One region of the Cronobacter sp. 153480017-3 genome, then DNA from elsewhere that is predicted to be linked to it. Evidence: predicted binding sites of a transcription regulator. Region 1 holds the regulator's gene; each other region holds the start of a gene.
What was found. Region 1 encodes PhoB, which activates phosphate uptake and scavenging genes when phosphate is short. Its sites were predicted from a motif close to CTGTCATAAAACTGNCNNAT; they were not measured.
Positions count from the first base shown of each region.

Region 2: a site for PhoB is predicted at 3,558-3,577, ahead of glpT (glycerol-3-phosphate transporter). Genes of this name have one in related genera too.
Region 3: a site for PhoB is predicted at 2,557-2,576, ahead of pstS (phosphate ABC transporter substrate-binding protein PstS). Genes of this name have one in related genera too.
Region 4: a site for PhoB is predicted at 2,134-2,153, ahead of opgB (phosphatidylglycerol--membrane-oligosaccharide glycerophosphotransferase). Genes of this name have one in related genera too.

Region 1 covers NZ_JBSEYN010000007.1:127,729-134,930, reverse strand. Annotated here, with positions in the region: gene malZ (maltodextrin glucosidase) at 1-169, opposite strand, end outside; gene proY (proline-specific permease ProY) at 338-1,705, opposite strand; gene brnQ (branched-chain amino acid transporter carrier protein BrnQ) at 1,776-3,095, opposite strand; gene phoR (phosphate regulon sensor histidine kinase PhoR) at 3,494-4,807, opposite strand; gene phoB (phosphate response regulator transcription factor PhoB) at 4,830-5,519, opposite strand; gene sbcD (exonuclease subunit SbcD) at 5,718-6,932, shown strand; gene sbcC (exonuclease subunit SbcC) at 6,929-7,202, shown strand, end outside.
Region 2 covers NZ_JBSEYN010000006.1:30,394-37,595, reverse strand. Annotated here, with positions in the region: gene ACUW6V_RS14100 (sensor histidine kinase) at 1-1,376, shown strand, start outside; gene ACUW6V_RS14095 (YfaZ family outer membrane protein) at 1,517-2,059, shown strand; gene ACUW6V_RS14090 (nicotinamide mononucleotide deamidase-related protein YfaY) at 2,153-3,349, shown strand; gene glpT (glycerol-3-phosphate transporter) at 3,686-5,038, shown strand; gene glpQ (glycerophosphodiester phosphodiesterase) at 5,048-6,106, shown strand; gene yfaE (class I ribonucleotide reductase maintenance protein YfaE) at 6,197-6,451, opposite strand; gene nrdB (class Ia ribonucleoside-diphosphate reductase subunit beta) at 6,453-7,202, opposite strand, start outside.
Region 3 covers NZ_JBSEYN010000011.1:28,465-35,666, forward strand. Annotated here, with positions in the region: gene glmS (glutamine--fructose-6-phosphate transaminase (isomerizing)) at 1-1,392, shown strand, start outside; gene ACUW6V_RS18780 (hypothetical protein) at 1,476-2,093, shown strand; gene ACUW6V_RS18785 (hypothetical protein) at 2,138-2,464, opposite strand; gene pstS (phosphate ABC transporter substrate-binding protein PstS) at 2,663-3,703, shown strand; gene pstC (phosphate ABC transporter permease PstC) at 3,843-4,802, shown strand; gene pstA (phosphate ABC transporter permease PstA) at 4,802-5,692, shown strand; gene pstB (phosphate ABC transporter ATP-binding protein PstB) at 5,743-6,516, shown strand; gene phoU (phosphate signaling complex protein PhoU) at 6,575-7,202, shown strand, end outside.
Region 4 covers NZ_JBSEYN010000005.1:47,986-55,187, reverse strand. Annotated here, with positions in the region: gene ACUW6V_RS12735 (MarR family winged helix-turn-helix transcriptional regulator) at 1-20, shown strand, start outside; gene ACUW6V_RS12730 (organic hydroperoxide resistance protein) at 101-529, shown strand; gene dnaT (primosomal protein DnaT) at 752-1,297, shown strand; gene dnaC (DNA replication protein DnaC) at 1,300-2,037, shown strand; gene opgB (phosphatidylglycerol--membrane-oligosaccharide glycerophosphotransferase) at 2,405-4,696, shown strand; gene ACUW6V_RS12710 (GGDEF domain-containing protein) at 4,706-5,665, opposite strand; gene ACUW6V_RS12705 (sensor domain-containing diguanylate cyclase) at 5,839-7,202, opposite strand, start outside.

The DNA.
Region 1 (7,202 bases):
GCGCGGCGGTCAGGCGCTTCATTTCAAAGGGCGTTTCTTCGTTATCGCGCTCGTAACGCAGCATGACCTTTTCCGGCAGCGCGTTGCCCGCAAGCCAGAGGGTAATGAGTAATTTCTCCCCCTGCCGGTGAATAAAGGGCGCAACGGGGAGATGCCAGGCATTCAACATACACTTTGATCCTTAATCGACAGAAAACAGGCGCATCTTTCCACAGGGGCAACCGCGCGCCTTCCTCATTCTGGATTTTATTGGGGGAGGAGACGGGAGGCGGAGAAACAGAAGTGAGCGTAGAGCGAAAACGACATCCCCGCCAGGCGGCGGGGATGGAAGGGAGCGTTATGCACGAAGACGGGCGTCGCGGCGGCGTTTAAACACCCAGCCCACCAGCAGCAGCGCAATCCACGCGAAACCGACGTAGAGCGAAATGCGGGTATCGGGGTGATAGCCAATCAGCGCGATGATAAACGCCAGGAAAATCAGGCCGACGATGGTCGTCGCCACGCCGCCCGGCACTTTGAATTTCAGCGCCTTGACTTCATCCGCGCTCAGGCGACGACGGAACGCCACCTGCGAGAGCAGGATCATTATCCAGACCCAGACGGTCGCAAAGGTCGCGAGTGACGCAATCACCAGGAAGACGTTTTCCGGCATGATGTAGTTGAGATACACCGCCAGCAGCATCGCAAAGCACATCACCACCACCGTCACCCACGGAATGCCGCGGCGCGAGGTTTTGGCGAACACTTTCGGCGCGCTGCCCTGCTCAGCCATGCCGTGCAGCATACGGCCCACGCCAAACACATCGCTGTTAATCGCCGACAGCGAGGCCGTCAGCACGACGAAATTCAGAATGCCCGCCGCAACGGTGATCCCCATATGCTGGAAAGTGAGCACAAACGGGCTGCCGTTGGTGCCGACTTCATCCCACGGGTAGATAGACATAATCACGAACAGCGTGCCGACGTAAAACACCAGAATACGCAGCGGCACAGAGTTAATGGCGCGCGGAATGGATTTGGCCGGATCTTTCGCTTCACCGGCGGTGATGCCGATAATCTCGATGCCGCCGTAGGCGAACATCACCATTTGCAGCGCCATGACGGTGCCAATCCAGCCGTTCGCGAAGAAGCCGCCGTTACTCCAGAGATTATGGATGCCGGTCGGCTGACCACCGTTGCCGATACCCCAGACAATGATGCCGATACCGGCCGCGATCATGATGATAATGGTGGCGACTTTAAAGAACGAGAACCAGAACTCCAGCTCGCCGAAGACTTTCACGCTCATCAGGTTAATGGCGCAGATGATAAGCACCACGCTCAGCACCCAGACCCAGTGCGGCACCGTCGGGAACCAGACACCCATATAGATGCCGAACGCGGTGACGTCGGCAATGGCGACAATCAGAATTTCAAAGCAGTAGGTCCAGCCGGTGATATAGCCTGCAAGCGGGCCGAGGTTATCCTGCGCGTAGCGAGAAAATGAGCTCGCCGCCGGGTTATGCACCGACATTTCGCCAAGCGCGCGCATGATGATATACGCCGCCACGCCGCCGATAATGTAAGCCAGCAGTACGCTCGGACCCGCCATTTTGATGGCGTCCGCCGAGCCGTAAAACAGGCCGGTGCCAATCGCTGAACCCAGCGCCATAAAGCGGATGTGTCTTGCACTCAATCCGCGCTTGAGCTTGTTCTCGTTTTCCATCTTTCCAGTACCACGTCATACAATAAAAAACCACGGAGCCAGGCCCCGTGGTTCAACAATCAACCGACGATCAGTGAGCGGTGGTTGTCACGCTCCGTCCGGCCGCACGATCCCAGAGCGCCGCCGCCAGCGTAATCGCGACGGTCGGCAGCAGCCAGGCCAGCCCCTGATCCGCCATCGGCAGTTTCTGAGTCCAGGCCGGAAGGATACCGCTTATCGCGGAGGCTTTCACCCCATCAATCAAACCAAACAGCAGACTGACCGCCATCGCCGGGGCGATAACACGGCCCGAATTATGCCACCAGCCGCGGGTGAAGCTCAGCACAACGAGTGCGATACATGGCGGATAGATGGCCGTCAGCACCGGAATGGAGAACTGAATCAGCTGGCTTAAGCCAAGGTTCGACACCACCATCGAGAAGAGACCCAGGATAAACACCAGCGCGCGGTAAGAGAGCGGCAGATACTGCGCGAAAAACTCGGCGCAGGCGCAGGTCAGGCCGACCGCCGTCACCATGCACGCGAGGAAGATCAGCGCCGCCAGCAGGAAGCTGCCCGCACCACCGAAGGTGTGCTGAACATACGCATGCAGAATCGCCGCGCCGTTGGCGGATTGATCCACCAGCGTCGCGCTGTCAGAGCCCAGACGGAACAACGCCAGGTAGAGCAGCGTCAGGCCGACGCCCGCCATCAGGCCCGCGAAAATGGTGTAGCGCGTCAGCAGACGAGAATCAGACACGCCGCGTGAACGCGCCGCGTTGACGATAACAATCCCGAACACCATCGCGCCGAGCGTATCCATCGTCAGATAACCGTTCACGAAGCCGTTAGAAAACGCCGCTTTCTGATAGGCATCTGTCGCCACGCTGATATCGCCCGCCGGCCAGACAATCGCCGCCACCGACAGCACCACCAGCGCGATGATTTTCAGCGGGGCCAGGAAGTTGCCCACGGTATCCAGCAGTTTGCCCGGATAGAGCGACACCAGAATCACCAGCGCGAAATAGACCAGGCTGTAGATGAGCAGCGGCAGCGCGCCGTCGCCGGTGAGCGGCGCAATGCCCACTTCAAACGACACGGTCGCGGTGCGCGGCGTCGCGAACAGCGGCCCGACGGCCAGATAACACACCGTCGCCAGCAGAATGCCCGCGACGCGGCCAATCGGATGGCTCAGGCTGTCAACGCCACCGCCGACTTTCGCCAGCGCCACCACAGTCAGCACAGGCAGACCCACGGCGGTAATAAGAAAGCCGATCGCCGCCGTCCAGACATGCGGACCGGCCTGCAAACCAACCATGGGAGGGAAAATGATATTGCCCGCGCCGACAAACAACGCAAAGGTCATAAACCCCAGTGCGATAATGTCGCGCGATTTTAAACGATGGGTCATAAGATTTACTGCCTGTGGATGTGGTGTTGAAATTGACTAATTTTTTATCGCCAGTCACCTGACGAAAACGCGGCTATTTGCAGAGCTGACAGCGGGATATGCTTCCCGATTACGCTGGCGAAGAATTGTTTTTCGATTTACCAGGTAAAAACAGTCGGTCTGGCAATAGCAGGGGCGCAATTTAAACGCTTATAACGTTTAAAGGCAAGACGGGATCGTAAAACCAGACCTTTATGCCAGATCTAAGTTTCAGAGCAGTGATAAAATCTAAAATCGTAAAAAACCTCCGGCGATTCGCGCGAGCAAAAAAGCGTCAAACGCTGAAAAAAGCGTTCAGAGGCGGCGAAAAAATGAATAAGGCCAGCTTATGGCTGGCCCTGGAAAGGAAGCTTTACGAATTACACGTCGGAAACGGCTTTGGCGGGCGCGGAGACGATTAACCGCTCCGGCAGGAGGAACGAAAACGTGGTGCCTTTGCCGGGCGTACTTTCAATCTCCAGACGCGCGTCGTGGTGCGTCAGCGCATGTTTCACAATCGCAAGCCCTAACCCGCTGCCGCCCGTCTGGCGCGAGCGTGCTTTATCCACGCGATAGAAACGCTCGGTGAGGCGCGGGATATGCTCCGCGGCGATCCCCGGCCCGGTGTCGGCCACGCTAAAGCGCGCGCCGTTCGCCACATGCTCCCAGCGCACCGTGATGTGCGTCCCGGCGGGCGTATGGTTGACCGCGTTATACACCAGGTTTGAAATCGCGCTGCGCAACTGCTCATCGTTGCCCAGCACTTTAAGCTGCGGATCGACCTCAAACGTGAAGGTATGCTTCTGCTGGCTCAGCGTCTGCGCCTCGCGCTCCACCACCCGCAGCATCATCGGCACGTCGATGGTTTCGTTAAGCTGCATCGCGGGCGCCGCCTCGATTTTCGAGAGCGTGAGTAGCTGTTTCACCAGCCCTTCCATGCGGAAGGTCTGCTCGCGCATCGTGTGCAGCGCTTTTTCACGCAGCGGCCCTTCGAGCGTCTGCTCGTGCATCATCTCCAGATACCCCTGCAACACGGTGAGCGGCGTGCGCAACTCATGGCTGACGTTAGCGAAGAAGTTGCGCCGCGCGCCTTCGAGCTGATGCATCTGCGTGACGTCGCGCGCCACCATTAACAGCTGATCTTCGCTGTACGGCATCACGCGAAACTCAAGATGACGCCCGTTATTGAGCACCAGATGCAATGGCCGGTTGAACTCCTTGCCGCGCAGATAGCTGGTGAATTCCGGGTAGCGCAGCAGGTTTAAGATGTTCTGGCCGTTATCGTCCGGCCAGCGCAGGCCGAGAAGCTGTTGCGCAAGGCCGTTACACCAGAAGATGACGCCCTCTTCCGTGGTCAGCACCACGGCGTCCGGCAGGGATTCCGCGCCGCTGCGAAAGCGTTTGATAAGATTACCCAGTTCGCGGCGGCGTTTTTTATTGCGCAACTGCATCTGGTGCAGGCCGTAGAGCAGCGGCTCCCAGCTCCCGCTGCCGGGCGGCGGCGTCATGCTGCGATCCACCCACAGCCACCAGGAAAGCCGCAGCAGATTCCAGAAATGCCAGATAAGCAATCCGGTCACCGCCGCCAGTAAAAACCATGCCAGATAGCCGAATATCGCCCCGAGCACCAGCGCCGGGATACAGCAGAGCAACAGCTCCAGCACCAGTCTTTTCCATGACAGCCGTTCCAGCACGCGTCACACTCCTGTTTTGGGTTTAAAAACGGGTTGAGAACCGATAACCCGTACCGCGCACCGTCTGAACCATTCTGTCATGACCACTCTGCTCCAGCGCCTTACGCAGGCGGCGGATATGCACATCCACGGTGCGATCTTCCACATAGACATTGGTGCCCCAGACGTTATTCAGCAGCTGTTCGCGGCTGTAAACGCGCTCCGGGTGCGTCATAAAGAAGTGTAACAGCTTGAATTCGGTCGGCCCCATATCAAGGGGGTTTTCGCCGGTCATCACGCGGTGCGATGACGGATCGAGGCTTAAGCCCTGCATTTCGATGACTTCATCAACGGCCATCGGCGAGATACGGCGCATAACCGCTTTAATACGCGCCACCAGCTCTTTCGGGGAGAACGGTTTGGTAATGTAATCGTCAGCCCCGGTCTCCAGGCCACGCACGCGATCTTCTTCTTCGCCGCGCGCGGTCAGCATCACCACAGGGATCTCACGGGTCAGCGCTTCGCGTTTGATATGTTTAATAAACTGGATCCCCGATCCGCCGGGCAGCATCCAGTCCAGCAGAATCAGATCGGGCCACGGCTCATTGAGTTGATTCACCGCACTGTCATAATCTTCCGCTTCCACCGGCTGGAAGCCGTTTTGTTCCAGTACGAAACACACCATCTCGCGGATAGGTGCTTCATCTTCAACGACCAGAATACGTCTCGCCATGATTCGCCCTGTTAAATAAAGTAAACAGTATGTTATGCGGCGCCATTATGCGTCAGATTTATGACAGATTTATGAAAAAGATGACCGTAAGATGACCTGTCAGCGCAGGCGGTTAAACCCGGCGGCGCGACGAAACAGGACACCCGCCGTACTGGATGTTTATAATCCCCTTCTCGCTTTTTCGCCACAGGGCATCCCATGCGTATTCTGCATACCTCAGACTGGCATCTTGGTCAAAATTTTTACGCTAAAAGCCGCGCCGCCGAACATGAAGCCTTTCTCGACTGGCTGCTGGAGGCAGCGGTTGCGCATCAGGTAGATGCGATTATCGTCGCGGGCGACATCTTCGATACCGGCGCGCCGCCAAGCTATGCGCGTGAGCTCTATAACCGCTTTGTGGTCAAACTCCAGGCGGCGAACTGCCCGCTTATCGTGCTCGGCGGCAACCACGATTCGGTGGCAACGCTCAATGAATCCCGCGAACTGCTGGCCTGCCTCAATACCCACGTTATCGCCAGCGCGCAGCTTACGCCAGAAACGCAGGCCACGCTTTTGTACCGCCGCGACGGCGAACCTGGCGCGGTGCTCTGCCCGGTGCCGTTTTTGCGCCCGCGCGACGTGCTACGAAGCCTTGGCGGGCAGTCAGGCCGTGAAAAGCAGCAGCAACTGCTGGAAGCCATCAGCCTGCACTACCAGCAGAGCTATGAGGCCGCGTGCGCGCTTCGCGGCGACCGTAATCTGCCGATTATCGCGACCGGCCATCTGACCACTGTCGGCGTGACCAAAAGTGACGCGGTACGCGACATCTATATAGGCACGCTCGACGCCTTCCCGGCGGACCGCTTTCCGCCCGCCGATTATATCGCGCTCGGGCATATTCACCGCGCCCAGAAAGTGGCGGGCTGCGAGCATATCCGCTACAGCGGCTCGCCGATTGCGCTGAGCTTTGATGAAACCGGCAAAGAGAAAAGCGTTTATCTGGTGGAGTTTGCAGACGGCAAACTGCGCGACGTCACGGCCCTGCCGGTGCCGGTCAGCCAGCCGCTGGCGGTGCTGAAAGGCAGCCTGGAATCCATTACCGCGCAGCTCGAACAGTGGCGCGACGCGCCGGATGATCCAAAAGTCTGGCTCGATATCGAAATCGACACCGGCGAGTTTCTGCATGATATGCACCGTCAGATAAGCCAGCTCACCGAAAGCCTGCCGGTGGAGGTTGTCCTTCTGCGTCGCAGCCGCGAAATGCGCGAGCGCGCGCTCGGCACGCTGAGCACCGAAACGCTCAGCGAGCTGGGGCCGGAAGAGGTGTTTGAACGCCGCCTGGAGCTGGAGGCGCTTGAGGAGCCGGAGAAAGCGCGCCTGCGCACGCTCTTCGCCCGCACGCTGGAGAGCCTGCACGAGGAGGACGAGGCATGAAAATCTTAACCCTGCGGCTAAAAAACCTGAACTCGCTGAAAGGCGAATGGAAAATCGACTTTACCGCCGAACCGTTCGCGAGCAACGGGCTCTTCGCCATTACCGGCCCGACCGGCGCAGGCAAAACCACGCTGCTCGACGCCATCTGCCTTGCGCTCTACCACCGCACGCCGCGCCTGAACGCGCTGTCGCAAAGCCAGAATGACCTGATGACGCGCGACACCGCCGAGTGTCTGGCGGAAGTGGAGTTTGAAGTCAAAGGCGTCGCCT
Region 2 (7,202 bases), on a different contig from region 1:
TCTCGCTGCTGTGGGCATTTTCCGCGTTAAACAGCTATGTCAGCGCGCTGAACGCCGCAACTCAGGCCTACGATCGTACGCTGCTGGCCTCGGCACGTATTGTGGCCGAGCGCCTGAACGTCCAGCACGGTGAATTACAGGCGGACGTGCCCTGGGTGGTGCTCGATAGCGTCGAGCGCAACATGAATGACCGCCTTTACTACAAAGTGAAAGATACGCGCGGGCGGGTTATCTCCGGCTATGACGATCTGCCCCCGATGCCGGGCGGCGTGGCGCGTACCGACCTTTACCCGGCGCTGGCGTGGTTTTATCACGCGACTTATCAGGGCCAGCGGTTGCGCGTGGCGCGGCTGTTGCAGCCGGTTAATGAAGGCGGCGTGGTCGGTATGGCGGAGATTTATGTCGCCGAGACGTTGCAGTCGCGTCATCTGCTGGCGCGACAGTTGCTCATCTCGTCTGCGCTCTCGCAGGGCGGGCTGGTGCTGTTAACGCTGGTGCTCGCCGGGCTGCTGCTGCGCCGCGTGCTGAAACCGATGCGCAAGCTGTCGCGCCTGATGGTCAGACGCGCGCCCGGCGAACTGACGCCGCTGCCCGATCTGCTGCCGTGGTCGGAAACGCGCCTGTTGATTATCGCCTTCAACCGTTATATGAGCCGCCTGCGCGCGCTCATCGCCCGCCAGGAGCGCTTCAGCGCCGACGCCTCGCATCAGTTAAAAACGCCGCTGGCCGTGCTGAAAACCCAGGCGGCTGTGGCGCTGGCGAGCCCCGATCCGGCGCAGTGGCGCGAAAGCCTTCAGGCGATGAGCACGACGCTCGATCAGACTATCGATCTGACCGAGCGGTTATTACAGCTCGCGACGCTTCGGCGCGCCGAGCCTGGCGAGACGCGCGCGCTCGATGTGGTGGATCTGGTGGCAGCGGCGCGGGAAAGCTGTTTTTCACGGCTGCCGCAGGCGCGCAGCAAGCCCGTCGATCTTGGTTATGAAGGCGAAGAGGGGCCGGTGTGGGTCGCCGCTGAACCGCTGCTGCTGGCGGAGCTGTGCGCCAATTTGCTCGATAACGCGCTGAAATATACGCCCGCGGGCGGCGTCGTGACGGTGCGCGTCTGCGTTGAGGCAGGGGAGGCGCGCCTTGAGGTCGAAGACAGCGGCCCCGGCATTGATGCCGCGCAGCGCGACCAGGCGCTGACGCCGTTTCGCCGTCTCGATAACGCCAGCACTCATCCCGGTGCCGGGCTGGGGCTGGCGCTGGTTAACGATATCGCCCGCTGGCACCGCACCCGCGCCGAACTCTTAAAAGGCGAGCAGCTCGGTGGCCTGTTGGTACGCGTGCGTCTGCTTCTTCATGCTTCTGCGCCAGGTCAAAGCGGCGTTTAATGCTTTTCTGCATAGGTGTTTTCTCCTTTTTCAGGTGCCGCAGGCCTGCCGCGCCCGCCCCACGTTGATTGCCGCCCCGATACGGGTACAATGCCGCGTTGCGTTTTGCAGGGCACTTTTTCTTTTTTGAGACACATGGAATGAAAAACACACTTCGTTTAGCAATGGCCGGCCTGCTGCTGGCTGCCACCCAGGCGAGCGCCATCAGCGTCAACGGCTCCGTGGGTGAGCATTACACCAATATGGGCGTGGGCCTCGGCACTGAAAGCAGCGGTCTGCAACTGACCGGCAACTGGGCGCACAATGACGATCACGGCGATATCGTGGGCGCGGGCCTGGGCTTCAATATGCCGCTCGGGCCGTTTATGGTGACGCCGGGCGTGAAGGCGGTTTACCTGAGCCCGAAAGAAGGCAGTGAAGGCTACGCGGCGGCGGTCGGCGGCGGCGTGCGCTGGGATCTCGGCCAGCATCTTTCACTGTTTGGTGACTACTACTACTCGCCGGATTCGCTTTCCAGCGGCGTGAACGATTACCAGGAAGCCAGCGCGGGCGCGCGTTTCTCGATCTTCCGCCCGATTAGCGTCGAAGCCGGTTATCGCTATATTAACCTGACCGGTAAAGACGGCGATCGCGACAGCAAAGTGGCCGATGGCCCGTACCTGGGCGTCAGCGCAGGCTTCTGATTTTCCGGGCGCGGTGTTCCGCTGCGCCTGTTTTTCTCCTTCTTCTTTTCTCTGCGCGCTATAGTAAAGCGTTCCCTTCTTGCGGAGAAAATAATGCTACAGACAGAAATGCTCTCGACCGGCGATGAGGTGCTGCACGGTCAGATTGTCGATACCAACGCCGCCTGGCTTGCCGATCTGTTTTTTAATCAGGGACTGCCGCTGACCCGCCGCAACACCGTTGGCGACAGCCTGGAATCGCTGGTATCCGCGCTGACCGAGCGCAGCCAGCACGCCGATATTTTAATCGTCAACGGCGGCCTGGGGCCGACCAGCGACGATCTCAGCGCTGAAGCGGCGGCCCGCGCGGCGGGTGTGGAGCTGGTGCTGCACGAAGGCTGGCTCGCGCAGATGGAGCGTTTTTTCGAAGCGCGCGGGCGCGTAATGGCCGCCAGCAACCGCAAACAGGCGCTGCTGCCGGCGGGCAGCGAAATGATCGACAACCCGGTCGGCACCGCCTGCGGGTTTGCGATGAAGCTCAATCGTTGTCTGATTTTCTTCACGCCGGGCGTGCCGTCTGAATTTAAGCGCATGGTGGAGCATGAGATCCTGCCGCGCCTGCGCGAGCGCTTTACGCTCCCCGAACCCCCGCGCTGTCTGCGTCTCACCACCTTTGGCCGCTCCGAAAGCGACCTCGCCGCCGCGCTCGATACGCTGCCGCTGCCGCCGGATGTCGTGATGGGCTACCGTTCCTCCACGCCGATTATCGAACTCAAACTGACCGGGCCTGCGTCGCGGCGTGCGGAGATGGAAGCCATCTGGCCAAAAGTGCGTGAAGTGGCGGGCGACAGCCTGATTTTTGAAGGCACCGAAACGCTGCCCGCCCAGATCGCCCGCTGCCTGCGCGAGCAGCAGCTCAGCATTACGTTAAGCGAACAGTTCACAGCGGGCCTGCTGGCGCTGCAACTCTCGGGTGCCGACGCGCCGCTACTGGCAAGCGAAGTGCTGCCCGCCCAGGTGGAGACGCTGGCGCAGACCGCCCACTGGAACGTGGATCGTCGCAGCCGTCATCTCGCCGACCTGGCGCTGAGCATCGCGAGCTTTGAAGACGACGAGATTAACATCGCGCTCACCACGCCGCAGGGCACGCACGCCGTGCGCCTGCGCTTTAACGCCAGCCGCTACGCGCTGCGTATCCGCCAGGAAATTTGCGCCATGATGGCGCTGACGCTGGTGCGCCGCTGGCTGAACGGCCAGGACGTGACGGCAAGCCAGGGCTGGGTGCAGGTAGTCGAAACACACACGGTCTGACACTGCAACGGGGCGCCTGTGCAGAGCCGGGCGTCCGTTATCTGCTGAACATCCAGACGCGCTGCTCTGCGCTCTATTCCCCTCTCTGTTTTCCATTTAGCGTACTGGCGCTCACACCGCGCATTTTTCTTCTCTTTTATGCGCTTAATCGAAAGTAAACGCGCACCATTCGAAAATACATGGCAAAAATTTGCGCTTTTGTTTTCGAATGTCATATTTCTGTAACATTTTGTGCGACGTTTCACAGCATAAATAATCCATTTTGCCTACTATCACGCTCGCAAAGGAAACATAAGTAAAACGAATAGATATAAACCTCATCAGCAGGAGACAGAGATGTTAAGTATTTTTAAACCCGCCCCGCATCGCGCAAGGCTGCCTGACGGCGAGATAGATCCGCTCTATCGTCGCCTGCGCTGGCAGATTTTTATGGGGATTTTCTTCGGCTATGCCGCTTACTATCTGGTGCGTAAAAACTTTGCCCTCGCGATGCCGTATCTGGTGGAGCAGGGCTTCTCGCGCGGCGATCTCGGTTTTGCGCTTTCGGGCATTTCCATCGCTTATGGATTCTCGAAATTCATTATGGGTTCGGTCTCTGACCGCTCGAATCCGCGCGTCTTTCTGCCCGCGGGCCTGATCCTCGCGGCGGCGGTGATGCTGTTTATGGGCTTCGTTCCCTGGGCGACGTCGAGCATTATGGTGATGTTTGTGCTGCTGTTCCTGTGCGGCTGGTTCCAGGGCATGGGGTGGCCGCCGTGCGGGCGCACGATGGTGCACTGGTGGTCGCAGAAGGAGCGCGGCAGGATTGTCTCCGTGTGGAACTGCGCCCATAACGTGGGCGGCGGTATTCCGCCGCTGCTGTTCCTGCTCGGCATGGCATGGTTCAACGACTGGCACGCCGCGCTCTATATGCCTGCGTTCGCGGCGATTCTGGTGGCGATTATCGCCTTCGCCCTGATGCGCGATACGCCGCAGTCCTGCGGTCTGCCGCCCATCGAAGCGTACAAAAATGATTACCCGGACGACTATAACGAGAAGCACGAAGAAGAGCTGACCGCGAAGCAGATCTTCATGCAGTACGTGCTGCCGAATAAGCTGCTGTGGTACATCGCCATCGCGAACGTCTTCGTTTATCTGCTGCGCTACGGCATCCTCGACTGGTCGCCGACTTACTTAAAAGAGGTGAAGCATTTCGCGCTGGATAAATCGTCCTGGGCATATTTCTTCTATGAATACGCAGGCATCCCCGGCACGCTGATTTGCGGCTGGATGTCGGACAAGGTTTTCCGCGGCAACCGCGGTGCGACGGGCGTGTTCTTTATGACGCTGGTGACTATTGCCACTATCGTTTACTGGCTCAACCCGCCGGGCAACCCGCATGTCGATATGGCGTGCATGATTGTCATCGGCTTCCTGATTTACGGCCCGGTGATGCTGATTGGTCTGCATGCGCTGGAACTGGCACCGAAAAAAGCGGCGGGCACCGCGGCGGGCTTTACCGGCCTGTTCGGCTACCTCGGCGGCTCGGTGGCGGCGAGCGCTATCGTCGGTTACACCGTCGATTTCTTCGGCTGGGATGGCGGCTTTATGGTGATGATTGGCGGCAGCATTCTGGCGGTATTACTGCTGATTATCGTGATGGTCGGTGAGCATAAACACCACCATGCAACTCTTGCGAAACGCGGATAAGGAGCACCGATGAAACTGAAAATGACGCTGGCGGCGCTGGCGATTGGCGTAATGTCGGCAAGCGCGCTGGCGGCGGATAAACTGGTGATCGCGCATCGTGGTGCCAGTGGCTACCTGCCGGAGCATACGCTGCCTGCCAAAGCGATGGCCTATGCACAGGGCGCGGATTACCTTGAGCAGGATCTGGTGATGACCAAAGATGACCAGCTGGTGGTGCTGCATGACCACTATCTGGATCGCGTCACCGACGTGGCGGAGCGTTTCCCGGACCGCGCGCGTAAAGATGGTCGTTACTACGCGATAGATTTCACGCTCGCGGAGATCAAATCGCTGAAATTCAGCGAAGGCTTCGAGCTGGAAAACGGCAAAAAGGTGCAGACGTTCCCCGGCCGCTTCCCGATGGGCAAATCCGATTTCCGGGTGCATACCTTTGAAGAAGAGATCGAGTTTGTGCAGGGGCTGAACCACTCCACCGGAAAAAACATCGGTATCTACCCGGAGATCAAAGCGCCGTGGTTCCACCATCAGGAGGGGAAAGACATCGCCCTTAAGGTGCTGGAAACCCTGAAAAAATATGGCTACACCACGAAGCAGGATAAGGTCTATCTGCAATGTTTCGATGCCAACGAGCTTAAGCGCATCAAGAATGAGCTGGAGCCGAAACTGGGAATGGATCTGAAGCTGGTGCAGCTTATCGCTTACACCGACTGGAACGAAACCCAGGAGAAACAGGCCAATGGCAAATGGGTAAACTATCGCTATGACTGGATGTTTAAACCGGGTGCCATGAAGCAGATTGCGCAGTACGCCGATGGCATCGGGCCGGATTACCATATGCTGGTGGCGGAAGGCTCGACCAAGGACCACGTGACGCTGACCGATATGGCGAAAGAGGCACACGCCAGCCATTTGCAGGTGCACCCGTATACGGTGCGCGCCGACCAGTTGCCCGTGTATGCCACGGACGTGAATCAGCTTTATGACGTGCTGTATAACAAGGCGGAAGTGGACGGGCTGTTTACCGATTTCCCGGATAAAGCGGTGAGTTTTTTGAAAGATAATCGCTGATATTGCCGGGTGGCGGTTTCGCCTGATCCGGCCCGGTAGTATGGTTTGCCAGGCCGGGTAAGCCTCGCGCCACCCGACAATACGGCGTTGTTACATCTCAATCTCAATATCGCCCTGCGGTTTACAGCAGCAGGGCAGAATCTCGCCTTCCTGAATAAACGCCAGCGGTTTGGTCAGCCACTGCACCTGGCCTGCGACCAGTTTGCAGCGGCACGAGCCGCAATAGCCTTCACGGCACTGGTACTCTACCGTCACCGCGTGTGACTCCAGCGCCGCCAGCAGGGAAGGGTGCTCGTCCGGGCACGACAGCTCGGTGCCCGTCACGCGAAGCGTAATACGACCCATATCAGAGCTGGAAGCTGCTCAGATCGTCATGGTCGATTTCAGAATCGATCTGGCCGACCAGATAAGAGCTCACTTCCACTTCCTGCGGCGCTACCTGCACGTTATCAGACACAAGCCAGGTGTTGATCCACGGAATCGGGTTGGAGCGGGTTTTGAACGGCAGATCCAGACCAACAGCCTGCATACGGATGTTGGTGATGTACTCAACGTACTGGCACAGAATATCTTTGTTCAGGCCGATCATGGAGCCGCCCTGGAACAGGTATTCCGCCCACTCTTTCTCCTGCTGCGCCGCCAGCACGAACAGGTCATAGCACTCCTGTTTGCACTCTTCAGCAATCGCGGCCATTTCCGGATCGTCTTCGCCGCTGCGCATCAGGTTCAGCATGTGCTGGGTGCCGGTCAGGTGCAGCGCTTCGTCGCGGGCAATCAGACGGATGATTTTCGCGTTGCCTTCCATCAGTTCGCGCTCGGCGAAGGCGAAAGAGCAGGCGAAGCTGACGTAGAAGCGAATCGCTTCCAGCGCGTTGACGCTCATCAGGCACAGGTAGAGCTTTTTCTTAAGCTCGTGCAGGTTCACGGTCACGGTTTTGCCGTTGACGCTGTGAGTGCCTTCGCCCAGCAGGTGCCAGTAGCTGGTCATCTCGATCAGATCGTCGTAGTAATGCGAGATGCCTTCGGCGCGCTTTAAGATCTGCTCGTTGGTGACGATGTCGTCAAACACCACTGCCGGATCGTTGACGATGTTGCG
Region 3 (7,202 bases), on a different contig from region 1:
CTGCGCGCCATTCCTCAGTTGCGCGGCGCTTACGGCACCGTCATTATGGATAACCGCGATCCGAGCGTTCTGCTGGCGGCCCGTTCCGGCAGCCCGCTGGTGATTGGCCTCGGTGTGGGCGAAAACTTCATCGCCTCCGATCAGCTGGCGCTGCTGCCGGTAACCCGCCGCTTTATCTTCCTCGAAGAGGGCGATATCGCCGAAGTGACCCGCCGCTCCGTCGCGATTTTCAACACCCAGGGCGAAAGCGTCTCCCGCCCGGAAATCGAATCTAACGTGCAGTATGACGCCGGTGATAAAGGCATCTACCGCCACTACATGCAAAAAGAGATCTACGAGCAGCCGAACGCGATTAAAAATACGCTGGCCGGGCGCATCAGCCACGGCGAGGTGGATTTAAGCGAGCTGGGTCCGAACGCCGACGAACTGCTCTCTAAAGTTGAGCATATTCAGATTGTCGCGTGTGGCACCTCGTACAACTCCGGTATGGTTTCTCGCTACTGGTTTGAAGCGCTGGCAGGCGTGCCGTGCGATGTCGAAATCGCCTCGGAATTCCGCTATCGCAAATCTGCCGTGCGCCGCAACAGCCTGATGATCACGCTGTCGCAGTCCGGTGAAACCGCAGACACCCTCGCGGCGCTGCGTCTGTCCAAAGAGCTCGGTTATCTCGGTTCGCTGGCCATCTGTAACGTTCCGGGCTCATCGCTGGTGCGTGAATCGTCGCTGGCGCTGATGACCAAAGCCGGCACGGAAATTGGCGTGGCGTCCACCAAAGCGTTCACCACCCAGTTAACCGTTCTGCTGATGCTGGTGGCGAAACTGGGCCGTCTGAAAGGCGTGGATGCCGCCGTTGAGCACGATATCGTTCACGGCCTGCAGGCGCTGCCGAGCCGTATCGAGCAGATGCTCTCTCAGGACAAACGCATCGAGGCGCTGGCGGAAGATTTCTCCGACAAGCACCACGCGCTGTTCCTGGGCCGTGGCGATCAGTACCCGATCGCGCTGGAAGGCGCGCTGAAGCTCAAAGAGATCTCCTACATTCACGCCGAAGCCTATGCGGCAGGCGAGCTCAAGCACGGCCCGCTGGCCCTGATTGACGCCGATATGCCGGTTATCGTGGTGGCACCGAATAACGAACTGCTGGAAAAACTGAAGTCCAACATCGAAGAAGTTCGCGCCCGTGGCGGCGTGCTGTATGTCTTCGCCGATCAGGATGCGGGTTTTAGCAGCAGCGACAACATGAACATCATCCCGATGCCGCATGTTGAAGAAGTTATCGCGCCGATCTTCTACACGGTTCCGCTGCAACTGCTGGCCTATCATGTCGCGCTGATTAAAGGCACCGACGTTGACCAGCCGCGTAACCTGGCGAAATCCGTTACGGTGGAATAACGCGCTCTCGCGCGTGTTATGCTCTGAAGAGGTTGCCGGAAGGCAGCCTCTTTTTTTTCACAACGTCATGAAACGGATAGGTTATGTCGTTTATGCAGCGCCTCGCTGACACACGGTTTTATCAGCTCCTCACTTACAGCGCAGAGGTGGATGACGATATCGCCCACCGCAGGCTGCATAAGCTCAAACTTAAAATGGCCGAGCGCCACGATCTGCCCGATGTCCGCATCATCGGCTCGCGCCGTTTCTGGCGAGTGCCGGTGGGGTGCGTCTATGCCATGGCATTGAGTGCCGTCCTCAATCTCGCCGCGCTGCGGCCCGCTTTTTCTGTGTTGTGGATACTCTCAGGCGCTATCTGGCTGGTATTGCTGATATTCGTGATGTTGATGATAGAAAAAGGGCGGCACCGCGATTTGCAGCTGTTTCTCTTCAGCGCGTTTTTTCATGCGGCGTTAAGCCTGGCGACGCTAATTACCGGCCTGATAATGTGGCCGTTTTCCGGTGTGTTCTGGCTCTGCTGGAGTGCGGGCGCGCTGCTGGTGTGGGCAGCATGGCGAATGATGAACAGTGAGGAGATGTTCAGGCTGGGCCGCTGGTGTCTTGCGAACAAAATGCGACGCGCTCATACCAAAGCCCTTCAGCGCCCTTCGGAAAAACGCGCCTTAAAACGGGCAAAACATCGTAATGAGCCTGACCGATAAAAGGAGTAAGCTCCCTGCCTGTCGCTATACAGGGAGCCCACCGCTTATTTAATCTTGCGTTTTAAATCATCCAGTTCACGGGACAGCTTGTCATTTTCCTGCTCCAGCGCCCGCAGGCGATTTTCCAGATCGCTATCTTTTCTGTCGTCCGAATAGCGGTTTTGCTCTTTGCGCTTATACGCCTCGACGGCCTTTTCCACATCCGAGATATCGACGTTAGACGGTGCCACGACGCCATCGCTGGTAAATATCGTCACCGGCGCGCCGTGAATACGGGTGCTGTGGTCATCCAGTTGAACCGGCGCGGCATAACTTATTGATGAAAAAGTAAGTAATGACGCAGCGGAGAAAAGTGACATTTTTTTTATCATTACGGCTATCCTTATAAATGACGGGCGGGTTGCGGAATTATAAAAGCATTATTATTCAGAAAGTTAAGTAAGACATTTCTGCATCTTTTTCATTGTCATAAAACTGTCATAATTCGTACATTTATCTGTCACCAAACTGTCCTACTTTGCTCACCGTAGCCACGAAACAATAAATTACGAACACCAGCAGGAGACATTATGAAAGTTATGCGTACCACCGTCGCAACTGTTGTCGCCGCGACCTTATCTCTGAGCGCTTTTTCCGCTTTCGCGGCAGCAAGTCTGACTGGCGCGGGCGCAACGTTCCCGGCGCCGGTGTATGCCAAATGGGCGGATACCTACCAGAAAGAAACGGGTAACAAGGTAAACTACCAGGGTATCGGCTCCTCCGGTGGCGTTAAACAAATCATTGCTAACACAGTTGATTTTGGTGCTTCTGACGCGCCGCTTTCTGACGAAAAATTACAGCAAGAAGGGCTTTTCCAGTTCCCGACCGTGATCGGTGGCGTGGTGCTGGCGGTTAACCTGCCGGGCTTCAAGTCTGGCGAACTGGTGCTGGATGGCAAAACCCTGGGCGACATCTACCTTGGCAAAATCAAGAAGTGGGATGACGAGGCTATCGCCAAACTGAACCCGGGCAAAAAACTGCCTTCTCAGAATATCGCCGTGGTGCGCCGCGCTGACGGTTCCGGTACGTCTTTCGTCTTCACCAGCTATCTCGCGAAAGTGAACGACGAGTGGAAATCCAAAATCGGCTCTGGCTCTACCGTTAACTGGCCGACCGGTCTTGGCGGTAAAGGTAACGACGGTATCGCCGCGTTCGTACAGCGTCTGCCGGGCTCTATCGGCTATGTGGAATACGCCTACGCCAAGCAGAATAACCTGACCTACACCAAACTGGTTTCTGCTGACGGCAAACCGGTCGCACCGACCGAAGAGAGCTTCGCCAACGCCGCCAAAGGTGCTGACTGGAGCAAATCCTTCGCGCAGGACCTGACCAACCAGAAAGGCGATGACGCGTGGCCAATCACCTCCACCACCTTCATTCTGGTTCACAAAGAGCAGAAGAAACCTGAGCAGGGCGCCGAAGTGCTGAAGTTCTTCGACTGGGCCTACAAGTCAGGCGCGAAACAGGCTAACGACCTGGATTACGCCTCTCTGCCGGACAGCGTGGTCGAGCAGGTTCGCGCTGCATGGAAGACCAACGTGAAAGATAGCAGCGGCAAAGCGCTGTATTGATCGAGATTTACCGATGATGGCGGATGGCGCTTCGCTTATCCGCCCTACAAAAATCCGGTAACATGCTGTTTTTTGTAGGCCCGGTACGCATCACGCTGCCGGGCATCATTCAAAACAGAGTTTAACTGAAGAGTGAAATATGGCTGCCACCAAGCCTGTATTTAACCCCCCCGGTAAAAAGGGCGATATGATCTTCAGCGCGCTGGTTCGTCTGGCTGCGCTGATTGTGCTATTGCTGCTGGGCGGCATTATCGTCTCCCTTATCTTCTCCTCCTGGCCAAGCATCCAGAAATTTGGTTTTTCTTTCCTCTGGACCAAAGAGTGGGACGCCCCTAACGATATCTACGGCGGGCTGGTGCCGATTTACGGCACGCTGGTGACCTCGTTTATCGCGCTGCTGATAGCGGTTCCCGTGAGCTTCGGCATTGCGCTGTTCCTGACGGAGCTGGCGCCTGGCTGGCTGAAACGCCCGCTGGGTATCGCCATTGAACTGCTGGCGGCTATCCCGAGTATCGTGTACGGCATGTGGGGGCTGTTTATCTTCGCCCCGCTGTTCGCGACCTATTTCCAGGAGCCGGTCGGCAACGTCCTTTCTGCGATCCCGTTTATCGGCGCGCTCTTTTCAGGCCCGGCGTTCGGTATCGGCATCCTGGCGGCGGGCGTCATTCTCGCCATCATGATCATTCCATACATCGCCGCGGTTATGCGTGATGTATTCGAACAGACCCCGGTGATGATGAAAGAGTCGGCTTACGGCATCGGCTGCACCACCTGGGAAGTTATCTGGCGCATCGTCCTGCCGTTCACCAAAAACGGGGTGATTGGCGGCGTTATGCTCGGTCTTGGCCGCGCGCTCGGCGAAACCATGGCGGTGACCTTTATCATCGGTAACACCTACCAGCTCGACAGCCCGTCGCTCTACATGCCGGGCAACAGCATCACTTCGGCGCTGGCTAATGAATTCGCCGAGGCGGAATCCGGGCTGCACGTGGCGGCGCTGATGGAGCTGGGCCTGATCCTCTTTGTGATCACCTTTATCGTGCTGGCCATCTCCAGGCTGATGATCATGCGTCTGGCGAAAAACGAGGGGGCACGCTAATGGCGACGATGGAACTACAAAACACCACGGAGCTTGCGGAATCCCGCCGCAAAATGCAGGCGAAGCGCCGCATGAAAAACCGCATCGCCCTCACGCTCTCTATGGCGACGATGGCGTTCGGCCTGTTCTGGCTTATCTGGATCTTAATTTCCACGGTATCGCGCGGGTTTGACGGCATGTCGCTGGCGCTCTTTACCGAGATGACACCGCCGCCGAACACCGCCGGTGGCGGCCTTGCGAACGCGCTCGCAGGCAGCGGGCTGCTGATCCTGTGGGCGACGGTTATTGGTACGCCGCTTGGCATCATGGCGGGTATCTATCTCGCGGAATATGGCCGCAAGTCGTTTCTCGCGGAAATCATCCGCTTTATTAACGACATTCTGCTTTCTGCGCCGTCTATCGTCGTCGGGCTGTTCGTCTACACCATCGTGGTGGCGCAGATGGAACACTTCTCCGGCTGGGCGGGCGTGATTGCGCTGGCGCTGTTGCAGGTGCCGATTGTTATCCGCACCACCGAGAACATGCTCAAGCTGGTGCCGGACAGCCTGCGTGAAGCTGCCTACGCGCTCGGCACGCCGAAATGGAAGATGATCTCCGCCATTACGCTTAAAGCTTCTGTGTCGGGCATCCTGACCGGCGTGCTGCTGGCGGTCGCGCGCATCGCGGGCGAAACCGCGCCGCTGCTCTTTACCGCGCTCTCCAACCAGTTCTGGAGCACGGACATGATGCAGCCTATCGCCAACCTGCCGGTGACGATTTTCAAATTCGCCATGAGCCCGTTTGCCGAATGGCAACAGCTGGCCTGGGCAGGCGTGCTGATTATCACCCTTTGCGTACTGCTGCTGAACATCCTGGCGCGCGTGCTGTTCGCCAAACGTAAACACGGTTAATTTTTTGACGGCGTGGCATTTTGCGACGCCGGATAAGGAAAACGATTGAGATGAGTATGGTTAATAAGGCCCCGGGCAAGATTCAGGTTCGCGATTTGAACTTTTACTACGGGAAATTCCATGCCCTGAAAAACATCAGCCTGGATATCGCCAAAAACGAAGTGACCGCGTTTATCGGCCCGTCTGGCTGCGGTAAATCCACGCTGCTGCGTACCTTCAACAAAATGTTTGAGCTCTACCCGGAGCAGCGCGCGGAAGGCGAAATCCTGCTGGATGGCGAAAACATTCTGAACCACTCCCAGGATATCGCGCTGCTGCGCGCGAAAGTGGGCATGGTGTTCCAGAAGCCGACGCCGTTCCCGATGTCGATTTACGACAACATCGCGTTTGGCGTGCGTCTGTTTGAGAAACTCTCCCGCGCCGATATGGACGAGCGCGTGCAGTGGGCGTTGACCAAAGCCGCATTATGGAACGAAACCAAGGATAAACTGCACCAGAGCGGGTACTCTCTCTCCGGTGGTCAGCAGCAGCGTCTGTGTATCGCCCGCGGCATCGCTATCCGCCCGGAAGTATTACTGCTGGACGAACCGTGTTCGGCGCTGGATCCGATCTCCACGGGCCGTATCGAAGAGCTCATTACCGAGCTTAAGCAGGATTACACCGTCGTTATCGTGACGCACAACATGCAGCAGGCGGCGCGCTGTTCCGATCACACGGCGTTTATGTACCTTGGCGAGCTGATCGAGTACAGCAACACCGACGATCTCTTCACCAAGCCGAAAATGAAACAGACCGAAGACTATATTACTGGTCGCTACGGTTGATATGCCCGGATTTCTCATGTGGGCCGCTTTTGAATTTATCGGGCATGTGGAGTGCTAAATGGATAATCTGAATCTGAATAAACATATTTCCGGTCAGTTCAACGCTGAACTGGAATACATTCGCACCCAGGTGATGACCATGGGCGGGCTGGTGGAGCAGCAGCTCTCCGATGCGATCACCGCCATGCACAACCAGGACAGCGAACTGGCCAAACGCGTTATCGACGGTGATAAAAAGGTCAACATGATGGAAGTGGCGATCGATGAAGCCTGCGTGCGCATCATCGCCAAGCGCCAGCCGACCGCGAGCGATCTGCGTCTGGTGATGGCCATCATTAAAACCATCGCGGAGCTGGAGCGCATCGGCGACGTGGCGGATAAAATCTGCCGCACCGCGCTTGAGAAATTCTCGCACCAGCACCAGCCGCTGCTGGTGAGCCTGGAGTCGCTTGGCCGCCATACCGTGCAGATGCTGCATGACGTGCTGGACGCCTTCGCGCGTATGGATCTCGATGAAGCGGTACGTATCTATCGCGAAGATAAAAAAGTCGACCAGGAATATGAGGGCATCGTGCGTCAGCTGATGACCTATATGATGGAAGATTCCCGCACCATTCCGAGCGTTCTGACCGCGCTCTTCTGCGCCCGATCTATCGAGCGTATCGGCGACCGCTGCCAGAATATCT
Region 4 (7,202 bases), on a different contig from region 1:
ATAATCTGAATCAGTCGTAAGCGCCATCTGCGGATGGCGTGAAAGCACCAAATAAGTAGCGCACGATTAAATCGCCTAAAACTTAAATAAGGAATATTACATGTCTTTAGAAAACGTCATCTACCGCGCCAAAGCCAAAGCCACCGGAGGCCGCGACGGCCGCGCCACTTCTTCTGACGGCGTGCTGGATGTAAAGCTTGGCGTACCGAAAGAGATGGGCGGCATGGGCGGCGACGTCACCAACCCGGAACAGCTGTTTGCCGCAGGCTACTCCGCCTGCTTCCTGGGCGCGATGAAATTCGTCTCCGCCCGCGACAAAATCGCGATGCCGAAAGACGCGTTTATTGAAGGCGAAGTCGGGATCGGCCCACTGCCGACCGGTTTTGGTATCGAAGCGAAGCTGAATATTCACCTGCCGGGGATGGACGCGGCAGAAGCACAAAAACTGGTCGATGCGGCGCATATCGTCTGCCCGTACTCTAACGCGACCCGCGGCAACATCGACGTCACGCTGAATATCATTGCCTGACGCTATCCCCGCTAACGGGGAAGCTTAAAATAAAAAACGAAACTGCCCTCACCAGGGTACGCGGAGCGCGCCAGATGTCATGGCGCGCTCTTTTTTTTACGTGCGATCCCCTGCGCCAATAAGCTCAAACCCCGCCTCTGACTATGCTACTATGAAGGAATTATCGTCTCTGCTGGCGATTTTCGCGCCAGTATCTGATAACGCTTTGATTGAGAACGTTTTATGTCTTCCAGAATCCTGACCCCTGATGTCGTTGATATTGACGCCTTCCGGCGCAATCCCGGCAGCGCGCTGGCGCACGCCGAACGTGGGGCCGTGGCGGTGTTTGATAACAATGCGCCCGCATTTTATGCCGTGACGCCGGCGCGCATGGCGGAACTGCTGGCGCTGGAAAAACAGCTCGCCGCGCCCCGCTCCGATGTCGCGCTGGAAGCGCAATTTTTCGACGAAGGAAACGACGTCGCCCAGCCCGTGCCGGTGCCGATGGGCAAATTCGCCATGTATCCGGGCTGGCAGCCCGACCCGGAGTTTCAGCGTATGGCCGCGCTCTGGGGCATTCCGCTGGCACAGCCGGTCACCAGCGAAGAGCTGGCCTCGTTTGTCGCTTACTGGCAGGCGGAAGGCAAAGTCTTCCACCACATCCAGTGGCAGCAGAAGCTGGCGCGCAGTATTCAGATGAACCGCGCCACCTTTACGTCATCAACGCGGCGTGATGTAAACGCCATCGCGCAGCCGGACGACCATATTCCTGACGGCTTTCGAGGGTAACAATGAAAAACGTCACTGACCTGATGATGCGCCTGAAGCGGCTGATGCCGCCTGATGTCAAGCCGGCCTTTAAAACCGGCGAAGAGCTTATCGCCTGGCAGCAGGAGCAGGGGCGAATTCGCTCAGAGGCCATCGAGCGCGAAAACCGCGCGATGAAAATGCAGCGCACCTTCAACCGCTCTGGCATTCGCCCGCTGCATCAGAACTGTTCGTTCGATAACTATCGTGTTGAAAACGACGGGCAGATGAACGCTGTCAACAAAGCGCGCCAGTATGTCGACGCTTTTGACGGCAACATCGCGAGCTTTGTTTTCGCCGGTAAACCGGGCACCGGCAAGAACCATCTTGCCGCCGCCATCTGTAATGAACTGCTGCTGCGCGGTAAATCGGTGATGATCATTACCGTCGCCGATATCATGTCCGCCATGAAAGACACGTTCGGCAACCGCGAAACCAGCGAAGAGCAGCTTTTAAAAGATCTGAGCAGCGTCGATCTGCTGGTGATCGACGAGATCGGCATGCAGAGTGAGTCGCGCTACGAGAAAGTGATCATCAACCAGCTGGTGGATCGTCGCTCGTCCTCCAAGCGCCCGACCGGCATGCTGACCAACCAGAATATGGAAGAGATGACCAAACTGCTCGGCGAGCGCGTGATGGATCGCATGCGCCTTGGCAACAGCCTGTGGGTGAACTTCAACTGGGACAGCTACCGCAGCCGCGTCACGGGTAAAGAGTACTAAACTCCGCACTTTTTACGGGGCGCGTTTTCTGCGCCCCGACACTTCCCCTTCCCTGCCGTCTCGCTTTACTTTTACGCCTCTGCAGTGAAATCTGCGCCGTCATAAAATTTTCATAAAAGAATCCGCTTTTTAGCGTTTCCGCTCACTGTGTATTACTAAACACCTATTTTCAGGCCTTGCCCGACGCTATCCCCGCGCCACAGGCGATGAGACGCGGCTCATAATTCCGCATATCTAAACCTTATCTGAACTGCTCCATAAAAAGATGACGCTAAAATGGTACCAGTATGACAGTAGCGTTATATTTCGGTGTTAAAAAAGCAGTTTAACCTAACGGGCATGGCGCCTTCGCTGCGAGGATGTAGTGTTGTCAGAGTGGCTTTCCATACTTTTCTTTATCGCCTCCGTGGCGATTTACGCCTTCAAGGCGGGCCGTAACACTTGGTGGTTTATCGCCACTCTGGTGGTGTTAGGGCTGTTTGTTATCCTGAATCTGACGCTGCTTGCCAGCAACTATTTTACCGGCGATGGCATCAATGACGCGGTGCTCTACACGCTGACCAACAGTCTCACCGGCGCGGGCGTCAGCAAATACATCCTGCCTGGTGTCGGGCTGGTCGCGGCGCTGCTCGCGGTCTTTGGCCTGCTGACGTGGATTTTGCGCCGTCGCCGCCATCTGCCTTATCACTTCGGCTACAGCTTCGTGGCGCTGCTGCTGGCGCTGGCCTCGGTGGACGCCAGCCCGGCGTTTCGCCAGATAACCGAACTGGTAAAATCCCAGACCGCCGAGGGCGATCCAGACTTTGCGGCGTACTATAAAGAGCCGCAAAAGCGTATCGACAACCCACAGCTCAATCTCGTTTACATCTACGGCGAAAGCCTGGAGCGCACCTATTTTGACGATCAGGCGTTCCCGAACCTGACGCCGGAGCTGGGCGCGCTGAAAAACGAAGGGCTTGATTTCAGCCATACCGCGCAGTTGCCCGGCACCGATTACACCATCGCGGGTATGGTCGCCTCGCAGTGCGGCATTCCGCTTTTTGCGCCCTTTGAGGGCAACGCGTCTGCGTCTATGTCGAGCTTCTTCCCGCAGAACGTCTGCCTGGGCGATATCCTCAAAAACTCCGGCTATGAGAACTACTTCATCCAGGGTGCTAACCTGCGCTTTGCCGGAAAAGACGTGTTCCTCAAATCCCACGGTTTCGATCATCTCTACGGTGCCGAAGAGCTGAAAAACACGGTAGCGGACCCAACCTATCGCAACGACTGGGGCTTTTACGACGACACGGTGCTGGACCAGGCGTGGAAAAAATATGAAGAGCTCTCAAAAGCGGGCAAACGTTTCTCGCTCTTTACGCTGACGGTCGACACGCACCACCCGGACGGTTTCGTCTCGCGCACCTGTACGCGAAAGAGCTACCCGTTTGAAGGCAAACCGAACCAGTCTTTCAGCGCGGTCACCTGTAGCCAGCAGCATATCGCGGCGTTTATTAACAAAATCAAAGCGTCGCCGTATTTCAAAAACACCGTCATCGTGGTCTCGTCGGATCATCTGGCGATGAACAACACCGCCTATAAATATCTCAGCAAGCAGGATCGTAATAACCTGTTTTTTATTCTGCGAGGCGATCAGCCTCAGCAGGACGTGCTGGCGGTGAAACGCAATACAATGGATAACGGCGCGACAGTGCTCGATGTGCTGGGCGGCGACAACTTCCTGGGGCTCGGGCGCAGCAGTCTTTCCGGCCAGTCGCTCTCGACCGTGTTTCTGAACATGAAATCAAAAGTGCTGGCGTGGAAGCCCGATATCATCAGCCTGTGGAAATTCCCGTCGAAAATAGACAACTTCACGGTCGACACGCAAAAACAGACCATCGCCTTCTCCGGAAGCCATTTCCGCCTGCCGCTGCTGCTGCGCGTGTCGGATAAACGTATCGAACCGCTGCCGGAGAGCGAATACTCTGCGCCGCTGCGCTTCCAGCTGGCGGATTTCGCTCCGCGCGATAACTTCCTGTGGGTGGATAACTGCTACAAAATGGCGCGCCTCTGGGCACCTGCGCTGGCGCTCTCCACTGACTACTGCGTCTCGCAGGGGCAGCTCGGCGGTGAGCAAAAAGTGCAGCGGGTGGATAAAGCCACCTGGCAGGGCAAAGCGGCGTTTCGCGATACGGTTATCGACACCGCGCGCTACCAGCGTAACGTCGAGACGCTCAAAGTGATGGATAACGACATCCGCTATCAGGCCGACAGTTTTATCTTTAACGTGGCGGGCGCGCCGGAAGAGGTCAAACAGTTCTCCGGCATTTCACGCCCGGAATCCTGGGGCCGCTGGTCCAACGCACAGCTCGGCGAAGAAGTGAAAATCGAATATAACCAGCCGCTGCCGGAGAAATTCGATCTGGTCATTACCGCCAAAGCGTTTGGCCCGAACGCCGGGAAACCGGTGCCGGTGAAGGTGGGCGAGAGTGAACAGACGCTGACGCTTGGCAACGAGGTATCCACCACCACACTGCATTTCGAAAACCCGACGCGCAGCAACACGCTGGTGATTGTGCCGCCAGACCCGCAGTCGACCAACGAAGGCAACATTCTTGGCCACTCGCCGCGCCGTCTCGGTATCGGCATGGTGTCCATCAAGGTCATTAACGCGAGCGGGTGATCCCGCTCGTTAGCCGATCCGCTTTCTGCGCTTCTCGGAATACATCACGTTGTCGCTCTCTTTGATCATCTCAAGCAAAGAGTCGTAATTGCCTGAATCGCGATGGAGCATTCCGTACGAGTAGTTGATGTTATAAGGCTTACCGGCGCGCTGGTTATGCGCGTCCAGGCTCGCGCGCAGATTGTTCAGAAACGGCTGCGTGTCGCTTTCCCGGGCCAGGAGTACCGCGAACTCATCGCCACCCAGCCGCCCGGCGATATCTTTCGGGCCCAGATGCTCACGCAACTGGCTGGCGAACACTTTCAGCACCTCATCGCCTTCCGCGTGGCCCCACAAATCGTTAATCGGCTTAAAGCGGTCGAGATCGAAATAGAGAATGCTGAACGGCTCGGGATTCTCCTTCAGGGCACGAAAACGCCGCTCGCCGCTGCGATAAAAACCGCGGCGGTTCGGAATACCGGTCAGGCTGTCGGTCATCGCCATGCTAATCACGTGAAACTCATCTTCAACGATAAACGCCAGGTCTTTCAGCGTCGTGATATCGTCATCGCTGAAATCGCGCGGCGTGCCGTCGATAATACAAAGCGTGCCGACCACCGCGCCATCCGGCAACCGCACCGGGTAACCCGCATAAAAACGGATAAACGGCTCGCCGGTGACCAGCGGGTTATCGTGAAAACGCTCATCCAGGCGGGCGTCATTTACGATAAACGGCCCTTCCTGCAAAATCGCATGCCCGCAAAATGAGACGTCGCGCGTGGTTTCGCGCGTGTTCAGTCCCTGGCAGGCCAGCAGCCACTGACGGTTGCGATCGAGCAGGCTAATCAGCGCCACCGGCACCCGGAACAGTTTTTTCGCCACCCGCGTCAGGCGCTCAAAACGCTCGTCATCCCTGGTATCAAGCAGATCCATCATATACAGCGACTTCAGCCGCGCTTCTTCGTTTTCAGGGATACCAGGAAATTTCATGTTCCGCCTCCGCGTCAGTAGCAGCGCGCCCGCCAGTGTAAGGGAAGCATTCTGCCAGAAAATATATTGAGGTAAACGGATGAGTATAGGAGGAAAAACGGGCGATTTGCGAAACGGCAGCCACTACCGCGGATGACCCGCACCCTATTTGCCGCCGTTGCGCCGCCGCGCCGTCAGGCGCTCGGCTTCAGCCGGTTCGCCACCACGATGCGCGAGCGGCCCATCTCTTTGGCAAGATAAAGCGCAATATCGGCATTTTTTATCAGGCTCTCGCGCCGCGCGTGATCGGGCCAGGTGGCGAGGCCGATGGAGACCGACACCGGGCCAATCTCAAGGCCGTTATAGCGCAGCGATAACTCACTGACCTGCGTCAGAATACGCGTGGCCAGCGCATGAGCCTGCGCCTGTGGCATACCGGGCAGTAGCATCAGAAACTCTTCGCCGCCGTAGCGAAACACCTGCGCCGTCTCGCCCGGCACAGCGCGAATCGTCCGCGCCACTTCTTTCAGCACCGCATCGCCCGCGTCATGCCCGTACTGGTCGTTAAGCGATTTGAAGTGATCGATATCAATCATCAGGCAGCTTACCGGCGAGCCGGTCATCTCCGCCTGACTGATGCAGGCGTACAGCGCGTCTTCCAGGTGATAGCGGTTGCGCAAGCCCGTCAGCGAATCGAACATCGCTTTTTCGGTCAACTCATCGCGCAGCTTCTGGTTGGCGAGCGCCAGCGCCAGCGTCTCGGCCATCAGTTCCAGATAAACGTAAGGCGGCTCAAGCTCCTCGCTGATTTTTTCAAACGACAGCAGCCCGATGGTTTCATTCTGGGCAATCAGCGGCACGCAGATGGCCCGCAAGGCAGCGGCAGGCGGCAGATGCTTGCAGGGAATATCCACCAGATCACGGTCAGGGCTGTGCATCTGCCCGCGCCGCAGCGCCCAGCATTCGTCCGGCGTAAACGCGCTGTCGCCGCCAGAATTTTCAGGCCAGCGAGCGGCGCACACCATCAGATGATCGCGCGTATCCAGCACATAGAGCCTGCCCGCGAGCCCCGGCGCAATTTGCGGTGCAAACAGCCGGACCAGCTCGATAATATCGCCGCGTGATTCACTCCCCTGTAACCGCTGGGTCATGCGTGACAATAATCCCCGGATGGCCCAGTCGGCATCGCGCTCCCGCTCAAGGCGCTGGCGCGCCAGCCCGTTTTCGCGAAATACATGGATAGCCTGCGCCATGTCGCCAATCTCATCCACCTGCTGCAACAGCGGCGCTTCCACTTCGTAATCCTGCGTCGCCAGCCGGTTGACCACATCGCTCAGCTTCACGACCGGCCGCAAAATACGGCGTTTGAGAATAAACCCGAGGACAAAGAGAAACAGCAGCGCGGTGAGGCCGACCATAATTTCCGACAGCGTGCGCAGCCGCAGTGAGGCGTCGGTCGCAGCCTTAATCGACATGCCGGTCCGATAATCAAGCAGGCTGCGAAATTGCGCGAACTGCAGATCCACCCGGTCGAGTTCATGCTCATAATTCACGCCAA